3 regions of the Kosakonia radicincitans DSM 16656 genome follow, and region 3 is predicted to be linked to each of the others. Evidence: predicted binding sites of a transcription regulator. Region 3 holds the regulator's gene; each other region holds the start of a gene.
The links. The regulator CRP, encoded in region 3, controls carbon source genes, mostly activating them, when cyclic AMP is high. The targets are predictions, from matches to a motif close to ATGTGANNNNNNTCACAT.

Region 1: a site for CRP is predicted at 1,590-1,607, ahead of rhaS (HTH-type transcriptional activator RhaS). Genes of this name have one in related genera too.
Region 2: a site for CRP is predicted at 1,654-1,671, ahead of Y71_RS14190 (PhzF family phenazine biosynthesis protein). Genes of this name have one in related genera too.

Annotation. Positions count from the first base shown of each region.
Region 1 is NZ_CP018016.1:5,716,329-5,719,609, reverse strand. Features, by position in the region: gene rhaB (rhamnulokinase) at 1-1,435, opposite strand, end outside; gene rhaS (HTH-type transcriptional activator RhaS) at 1,735-2,571, shown strand; gene rhaR (HTH-type transcriptional activator RhaR) at 2,645-3,281, shown strand, end outside.
Region 2 is NZ_CP018016.1:2,962,776-2,966,056, reverse strand. Features, by position in the region: gene Y71_RS14200 (alpha/beta hydrolase) at 1-365, shown strand, start outside; gene Y71_RS14195 (sugar transporter) at 377-1,579, opposite strand; gene Y71_RS14190 (PhzF family phenazine biosynthesis protein) at 1,752-2,543, shown strand; gene Y71_RS14185 (SDR family NAD(P)-dependent oxidoreductase) at 2,687-3,281, opposite strand, start outside.
Region 3 is NZ_CP018016.1:405,614-408,894, reverse strand. Features, by position in the region: gene Y71_RS01885 (phosphoribulokinase) at 1-756, shown strand, start outside; gene Y71_RS01880 (OsmC family protein) at 786-1,190, opposite strand; gene crp (cAMP-activated global transcriptional regulator CRP) at 1,502-2,134, shown strand; gene Y71_RS01865 (YccS/YhfK family putative transporter) at 2,183-3,281, shown strand, end outside.

The sequences.
Region 1 (3,281 bases), 510 kb from region 3:
GAAAGCGCGCGACGTAACGGGCGATTTCATGGTCAGGATTAGGGGTAAAAGTGATCAGGTTGTGGTTGCTCGCCACCACCTGACGGAAATCATCGACGTTGCTCAGTTCATCCAGCGTCATAAGCTGAATGCCGATGTTGCCGAGCGTGGAGGCTTCCACCGGACCGGCCACCACCGGCAGCCCGCAGGCATCGGCGCAGAGCTGATTCAGTAGCTGGTTCTGGCAACCGCCTCCGACGATATGCAGGCGGCTGAAGGGCTTACCGCGCAGAAAGGCTAGCTCGGCAAGGATGTCGGCATACAGCAGGGCGAGACTGTCGAAGATGCAGCGCGCCAGTTCGGCAGCGTTTTGCGGCACAGGCTGGCCCGCTTCCCGGCAGGCGGCCTGAAGCTCGGCGCTCATGTTCTGCGGGTTAATAAAACGATCGTCGTTTGGGTTGATAACAAAGCGGCAGGGCGCAAGCTGTTCGGTGACGGCAATCAGCGCGGGCAGATCGCTTATCTGTTGTTCTCTCAGCACCCGTTGCAGCAGCCACAACCCCATAATGTTTTTCAGCACGCGGTAGCGCCCTTCCGCGCCGCCTTCATTGGTGATATTTGCCGCCAGCGCATCATCACTGGTGTAAGGGGTTTTGCTCTCAAAACCCATTAACGACCAGGTACCGGAGGACAAATAGGCTGCGTCTTTATCCGCCAGCGGCGAGGCGATCACCGCGCTGGCGGTATCGTGGCTGGCGACGGCGACCACCGGAATCGCGTTGCCCTGCGGGCAGATCCAGTGACCAATCACATTGCCGGGATGTGTGGCCGTGCCAAACCAACTGGCCGGAACGCCCGCCCACGCCAGCAGCGTATCGTCCCAGTTATCGGTGTTGATATTGACCAGTTGCGTGGTGGTGGCATTGGTGTATTCCCAGTTCAATTGGCCGGTCAGACGGTAGCTAAAGTAATCAGGGATCAGCAGCGCATGCGCGACCTGGTCAATCAGCTCCGGCTGTTGTTCCGTCAGCGCGCGTAACTGATACAGCGTGTTGAAGGGTAAAAACTGGATGCCGCTGCGGCGATAAATATCGGCTTTGCCGGGATTCTGCATCGCACGCTGCATCACGCCATCGGTGCGATCGTCGCGGTAAGCAATCGGCAGACCGACGCGCTGGCCGTCGCGGTTAATCAGAATGTAATCGACGCCCCAGGTATCGATGCCGATGCTGTCGGGCTGAATGCCTTCTTCGCAAACCTTCAGTAGGCCGAGGCGAATTTCGCTTTCCAGGCTGTCGATATCCCAGCAATCAAAGCCGTCCACTTTTTGCAGACAGTTACTAAAACGGTGGATTTCGCGAAGCGAAAGGATGCGCTGCTGGCTGTCATAACGCGCCAGCATGACGCGTCCGCTTGAGGCGCCTAAATCAACTGCGACACAGTGGCGAAAAGTCATGATTGGGTCCTTCTTAGAGTCATTGCAGACAGTCTAAAAAAGAGGGGTAAGGCGTACCTTCTTGCTACTGACAGCCGCCAATTGCCGCTGGCAAGAAAGCAAAGGTGAACGTGAGAAAGTTCACAGTTTCCAGTAATGACGGGGATTTAAGCCATTGTGACCGTTGCCACATTTCCCGATCTTTCCGGTCGTTTCTTGAAAAAACGGCAGGCTATGCGCGAAAAGCTGTCGAAAATTTAAGGTGAGGTTGATAACCCTTAATTACTATTTTGAGAAAGTTTCTCATTATTGGGGCAATCATGACCGTACTTCATAGCGTGGATTTTTTCCCGGCAGGTCAATCACCTGTTGCCATTGAACCCCGGCTTCCGCAGGCGGCTTTCCCTGAGCATCATCATGATTTTCATGAAATTGTGATCGTTGAACACGGCACCGGGATCCACGTTTTTAATGGTCAGCCTTTCACTATCAGCGGCGGCACCGTCTGTTTTGTCCGCGACCATGATCGGCACTTATATGAGCATACCGATAACCTGTGCCTGACCAATGTGCTGTACCGTTCGCCGGAGGCTTTCCAGTTTCTTGCCGGTTTGAACCAGTTACTGCCGCAGGAGCAGGATGGTCACTATCCATCGCACTGGCGGGTGAGCCAGCAGACGCTGGCGCAGGTACGGGAGATCATCGGGCAGATGGAAAAAATGGATCCCGAAATGGATACCCACGGTATTGCGAACCGCGAGATCCTGTTTATGCAACTGCTGGTGATGCTGCGTAAAGGGAGCCAGCAGGAGGGCGCTGTCAGCAGCGATGCCCGCCTCAATCAACTGATGTTGTGGCTGGAAGATCACTTCGCCGAGGATGTCTGTTGGGAAACGCTGGCCGACCAGTTCACGCTCTCTTTGCGCACGCTGCATCGCCAGTTGAAGCATTCAACGGGCCTGACGCCGCAGCGCTATCTCAACCGGTTAAGGCTGACCAAAGCGCGGCACATGTTGCGCCACAGCGACGAGAGCGTCACCGATATCGCTTTCCGTTGCGGATTTGGCGACAGCAATCACTTCTCAACCCTGTTTCGCCGGGAATTCAACTGGTCGCCCCGCGATATCCGCCAGGGGCGCGATACGCAGCTTCAGTAACGCGAAGGCTGTCACCGATTTGTCGCCGAAGATCCGCTAATAATTTCAGGTTGTTCAAGGCAGAGGTGAGTGTGTGGCAGGCCAACTGATTCTTCGCAAAGCGGATTTCTTTCCCCGTGCCGGACAAGCGGTAGCGGTGGCCGATCGCTATCCGCAAAATGTCTTTGCTGAACACACCCATGAATTTTGCGAACTGGTGATGGTGTGGCGCGGCAACGGCCTGCATGTGCTGAATGACCGTCCTTACCGCATTACGCGCGGCGACCTGTTTTATATCCGCGCCGAAGATTGCCACTCTTACGCTTCAGTTAACGATCTGGTGTTGCAAAATATCATCTACTGCCCGGATCGATTGACGCTTAACCTCGACTGGGCGGCGCATATTCCCGGACTTAACGGCACGACAAGAACGCCGCACTGGCGGCTTGGCAGCACCGGTATGGCGCAGGCACGGCAGGTGATTGCGCAACTGGAGCATGAGAGCGCCAAAGCCGATCCGCTGGCCAATATCATGGCAGAAACGCTGTTTGCCCAACTGGTGATGACGCTCAAACGCCACCGTTTTGCTGCCGATAACCTGGCGGCGACGCACAGTGAGACGCTGCTCGATAAGCTGATTACCGCGCTCTCCGGCAGCCTGAATCGCAGCTTTGCGCTGGAGCAGTTTTGCGAGCAGGAGCAGTGCAGCGAGCGCGCGCTGCGCCAGCAAT
Region 2 (3,281 bases), 2.6 Mb from region 3:
ACCGCAGCTTTCCCCATCCCGCCAGCCGGGTGATCTGGTACGGCGCGCCGCGTCCGGAAGTGGCGAACGTCTCCCGCATTCTGGTGAAAACGGATTTTCTGCCGCAGGATCGCATCAGTCAGTTTTCGCATATGTCGGTGCTGTTTTCGCCGCAAAACCCGCTGTATGGCCGCAAAGGCAGCGTACTGCTCTGCGCCAACGGTCAGCCTGACGATGCGGCGCAGCGCTGTCTGAAGGGGGAAGAGGTGTGGTATTCCGATTGGGGGCTGGTCGAAGCGGGTAAAATTCATGCCCGCCTGACCTGGAACCCGTGGTTTGACTGGCAAACCGCGGTGATGGATAAAATGGTGTCCGAAACACTTTGAGCCACGAGCCGCTACATATGGCTGTGGCTTACCTGTTCTTCCAGTTTTACCGGCCAGCGGCGGAAAATCACCACCGCCCATACCAGCGCGGCAATCGCCGGGATCGCACCCGCATAGCCGATGATATCCATCGACCAGTGCAGGCTGATCTGGTTGCCAACCAGCGCACCGGCGCCAATGCCAATGTTAAAAATGCCGGAAAACAGCGCCATTGCTACGTCAGTGGCATCGGGCGCCAGCGCCAGCACTTTCACCTGCATGCCGAGGCCGATAATCATGATCGCCATGCCCCAGAAAACGCTCAGCACCGCCAGATGCGTCTCGCTGCCGGAAGCGGGCAGCATGAACACCAGCGACAACACCAGCAGGCCAATCGCGCTACACACCAGACCGGACGCGTGCTGATTGCCCAGCTTGCCGAACAAGATACTGCCGATAATCCCCGCGCCGCCGAGGATCAGCAGCAGTACGGTGGCGAAACCGGCGCTAAAGCCAGCCACATTCTGCACAAACGGCTCAATATAGCTGTAAGCGGTGTAATGGGCGGTCACCACGACTACCGTCAGCAGGTAGATGCTCATCAGCGCCGGACGACGGAACAGCAGCGGCAGGCTTTTCAGCGATCCGGAGTGTTCGCTTGGCAGGGGCGGCAGCAGTTTTATCAGAGAAACCAGTGTGATGAGGGCGCCAAGACCGATGGCAAAGAAGGTGGTGCGCCAGCCAAAATATTGCCCGACAATGCGGCCAATCGGCAGGCCCAGCACCATCGCCAGCGCGGTACCGGTGGCGATCAGGCTCAGCGCCTGCGCGCGTTTACCGGCGGGCGCCAGGCGGATTGCCAGCGAGGCGGTGATCGACCAGAAAATCGCATGGGCGAAAGCAATACCGATGCGGCTTATCACCAGCACCTTAAAGTTCCACGCCAGAAACGACAGTACATGGCTGGCAATAAACAACACAAACAAACCAATCAACAGATTACGACGCTCGATCTGGCTGGTCAGCAGCATAAAGGGCAGCGACATCAGCGCCACAACCCAGGCGTAGATGGTCAGCATAATCCCCACCTGCGCGGTCTCCATGTCGAAACTCTGAGCGATATCCGACAGTAACCCCACAGGCACGAACTCGGTGGTATTAAAAATGAAAGCAGCAACGGCAAGCGTTACGACCCGAAGCCACGCGACTTTTCGTGAAACGGTATTCGTAGTCATAAGGTGTTCTTGCTTGGTTAAAAAAAAGAAGAGGAAGTGATCTTAAAGCTTTTGTTGGCGAAAATACAAACATTTTGTGATGTAGATCTCACTTTTCATTCAGCAAATAAATACCGATTGCATCGGTTGACAATAGCGTTCAGAAACAGAGAACGATAAAGAGGAAACGGCTATGCAAACAATTGACTTTTATATGGTGGACGCGTTTAGCGACCAAACTTTTGGCGGCAATGCCGCTGCCGTGTGCCCGCTTACCGAATGGCTGCCTGACGATCTGTTGCTGAAAATGGCGCAGCAGCATAATCAATCCGAGACCGCGTTTTTTGTCCGCAATGACACCGGTTTTGAGCTGCGCTGGTTTACCACGCAGGCGGAAATTAACCTCTGCGGGCATGCCACACTTGCCGCCGCGCACGTGATTTTTGAATATCTGGATTACCCGTCGACGGAAATTCTCTTCGCCACCCGTTTTGTCGGCCCGTTGACGGTCTCGCGTAACGGTGACTGGCTGACGCTCGATTTTCCGGCCTGGGCAACACAAGAGGTGAGCATGCCGCCGGAACTGCTGTTGCAAACGCTGGGCATCAGTACGGCGAAAGAGGTGCGCGTGGCCCGTGATTATCTGGTAGTGCTGGAGAACCAGGCGCAGGTGGAAGCGTTACGACCGGATATCGCCGCCATGAAGCCGCTGGGAAAAATGGTCTGCGTGACCGCGCCGGGGGATGAGTACGATTTTGTCAGCCGCTTTTTCTGCCCGGGCGAATCGGTGGCGGAAGATCCGGTGACCGGCTCGGCGCACAGCATGTTGATCCCGTACTGGGGCGAGAAGCTGAATAAAACGGTGATGCAGGCGCGGCAGGTTTCCGCACGCGGCGGCGATTTACGCTGCGAATGGCGCGGCGACCGCGTGCTCATCGGTGGCCAGGCGACGCTCTATCTGCTGGGAAAAGTCTATCTGCGCTAATTCCATCGCCGCAGTGGCTTCGTCTTATCCGGCCAGGGCGATTGTGCCCTGGTTGAAGCAAAAATACTCATTTCGCTCCCTGTTCCGGTAAGCACGGCGCTTGCCCAGATCTGATAAGCACAGCGCCATCCGGTATTTCATGGTTATGTTAATGATGCGCCGCCGCAGATCACCAGCTCCTGGCCGGTGATGGCTGCGGCATCCGGCGAGAGCACAAACCCCGCCAGTGCTGCGACTTCCCTTGGTGCGATCAGCCGACCGATCGGTGGTACATTCGGCGGCGAGCTTTCCCGTCCTGGCGCGCTGAGCATCGGCGTTTGCGTGGCTCCTGGCGCGACCACATTGGCGGTGATCCCGCGCGGAGCCAGCTCTGCCGCCCAGCTTCTGACCATCCCGAGCAGCGCCGCTTTGGTGGCGACATACTGCGAACGCCCGGCGGCACCGCGCGAGGTACGGCTGCCAATCACCACAATTCGTCCGCCTGGCTGTAGCTGCGGCGCAAAGTGGTTAACCAGCATTTCGGCGGCCTGCACATGCAGCCGCCACAGGCGCTGGCTGGTTGTCGCATCCAGCTCGCCAAGCGGCGCGGCAGCCATCATTCCGGCGGCGTGGATCACCGCCTGCGGCGTTTGTACCTCTGCGAGCACCTGGCGCAACGCCTGCTCATCGCTTAAATCCACTTGCAGGCTGCGAAACGCAGGATGCGCCCGTTCAACCCGCGAACGTGCAAGCCCGGTG
Region 3 (3,281 bases):
GTGGAAGGTGACAGCTTCCATCGCTATACCCGTCCGGAAATGGATATGGCGATCCGCAAAGCCCGCGATCTTGGGCGGCATATCAGTTACTTTGGCCCGGATGCCAATGACTTTGGCCTGCTCGAACAAACCTTTAGCGAATATGGCCAGAGCGGAACCGGGCAAACGCGTAAATATCTGCATACCTACGATGAAGCGGTGCCGTGGAATCAGGTTCCGGGCACGTTTACGCCCTGGCAACCGCTGCCGGAACCCACCGACGTGCTGTTTTACGAAGGGCTGCACGGCGGCGTAGTAACACCGCAAAATGACGTGGCGCGGCACGTTGATTTGCTGGTTGGCGTGGTGCCGATCGTCAACCTGGAGTGGATCCAGAAACTGATTCGCGACACCAGCGAACGCGGACACTCCCGTGAAGCAGTGATGGATTCGGTGGTTCGCTCGATGGAAGATTACATCAACTTTATCACCCCGCAGTTTTCCCGTACGCACATCAACTTCCAGCGTGTGCCGACAGTCGATACTTCTAACCCTTTTGCCGCAAAAGGCATTCCGTCACTCGATGAAAGCTTTGTGGTCATTCACTTCCAGAATTTGCAGGGCATTGATTACCCGTGGCTGTTGGCGATGCTGCAAGGTTCGTTTATTTCCCATATGGATACGCTGGTGGTACCGGGCGGCAAGATGGGGCTGGCGATGGAATTGATTATGACGCCGCTGGTGCAACGGCTGATGGAAGGGAAAAAGATTAAGTAGCCCGGCAAACCGATCGCCGGGCCAGGGCATCAGGCTTCGATAACCTCGTAGGAGTGGGTGATCTTCACGGCCTTCTCCAGCATCAACGCTACGGAGCAATATTTTTCTGCCGACAGATCCACCGCGCGGGAAACCGCCGCGTCTTTCAGCGCCTTACCGGTGACGATAAAGTGCAGATTGATGTGCGTAAACAGACGCGGCGCTTCTTCACGGCGCTCGGAAGTCAGCTTCACTTCGCAGTCGGTCACGTCGTGGCGTCCTTTCTGCAGGATGGAAACGACGTCAATTGCGCTGCAACCGCCCGCAGCCATCAGCACCATCTCCATCGGACTTGGCGCTTTATCCCCGGAATTACCGTCCATCAGAATTTGGTGGCCAGATGCGGACTCACCCAGGAAGGTTAACCCTTCAACCCATTTCACTCGTGCCTGCATTTTATTCACTCCGGAGTAGTAATTTTCTCCACAGATTACGCGTACATAACAAAACTCGCAACGGAAGGCGACCTGCGTCATGCTGAAGCGAGACACCAGGAGACAGGCGTGAAAACCTATGCTAAAACAATCTGGATGCTACAGAGATAAATGGATGTTACGCATGTATGCATGACATCGTAGATTAGAGGCCGCAGATAACGCTGACGGCCTACTTCTCAGGACATGAGAAGCTTTGATTGCAACCCCGGAAGCAGGCTGAAACTACATCCCCGCTTTCGGAGCCAGCTTATAACAGAGGATAACCGCGCATGGTGCTTGGCAAACCGCAAACAGACCCGACTCTCGAATGGTTCTTGTCTCATTGCCACATTCATAAGTACCCGTCGAAGAGCACGCTGATTCACCAGGGTGAAAAAGCGGAAACGCTGTACTACATCGTTAAAGGCTCAGTGGCAGTGCTAATCAAGGATGAGGAAGGTAAAGAGATGATTCTCTCTTACCTTAATCAGGGTGATTTTATCGGTGAACTGGGCTTGTTCGAAGAAGGTCAGGAGCGCAGTGCCTGGGTACGCGCCAAGACCGCTTGTGAAGTCGCCGAGATTTCCTACAAAAAATTCCGTCAGCTTATCCAGGTGAACCCGGATATTCTGATGCGCCTCTCCGCACAGATGGCGCGTCGCCTTCAGGTGACCTCGGAGAAAGTCGGCAACCTGGCGTTCCTGGACGTAACGGGCCGTATCGCGCAGACGCTGCTGAATCTGGCAAAACAGCCGGACGCAATGACTCACCCGGACGGCATGCAGATTAAAATCACTCGCCAGGAGATTGGCCAAATCGTTGGCTGCTCCCGTGAGACTGTCGGCCGCATCCTGAAAATGCTGGAAGATCAGAACCTGATCTCCGCCCACGGTAAAACCATCGTGGTATACGGAACACGTTAATCCGTAAAACGGCGCATCGTTTACCCGGCGCGCCGTTTTTCTCTCCTCATGTGGCGCAGGCTGATTTATCACCCCGAAATCAACTACGCACTGCGACAAACGCTGGTGTTATGTCTGCCTGTGGCGATTGGCCTGCTCGTCGGCCATCTGCAACAGGGTCTGCTTTTCTCACTCGTTCCCGCTTGCTGCAATATTGCCGGTCTCGACACGCCGCATAAGCGTTTCTTTAAGCGCCTGATTATTGGCGGCAGTCTGTTTGCGGGTAGCAGCCTGGCTGTGCAATTGCTGTTGGCGGAAGATCTTCCGCTGCCGCTGATCTTTACCATGCTGACCCTGCTACTGGGCGTCACGGCCGAGATCAGCGCATTGCACGCGCGCTTACTGCCCGCCTCGCTGATTGCCGCCATCTTCACGCTCAGCCTCGCCGGGAATATGCCGGTGTGGGAACCACTGCTGATCTACGCGCTGGGCACGCTGTGGTACGGGCTGTTTAACTGGTTCTGGTTCTGGATGTGGCGGGAACAACCGCTGCGCGAATCGTTAAGCCTGCTCTACCGGCAACTGGCTGATTATTGCGAGGCCAAATACAGCCTGCTGACGCAGCACGCCGATCCGGAAAAAGCCCTGCCGCCGCTGCTTGCACGCCAGCAAAAAGCGGTGGATATGATAAGCCAGTGCTATCAACAATTGCATATGCTGGCGGCCAATCAGCATAACGACTACAAACGCCTGCTGCGCGTTTTCCAGGTCGCGCTGGATTTGCAAGAGCATATTTCCGTTAGCCTGCACCAGCCGGAAGAAGTACAAAAACTGGTTGAACAAACCCATGCCGAGCAGGTGATCCGCTGGAATGCGCAGACCGTTGCCGCCCGTTTACGCGTGCTGGCGGACGATATTCTCTACCATCGGTATCCGACGCGTTTCACGATGGAGAAGCAAATTGGCGCGCTGGAAAAAATCGCCCGCCAGCACCCGGATAATCCGGTAGGCCAGTTCTGCGCCTGGCACTTTAGCCGCATCGCCCGCGTACTACGTACGCAGCGTCCTCTGTACATCCGCGATTTGATGGCAGAGAAGCAGCGTCGATTACCATTTCTCCCGGCGCTGAAAAGCTATTTGTCCCTGAAATCCGCCGCGCTGCGTAATG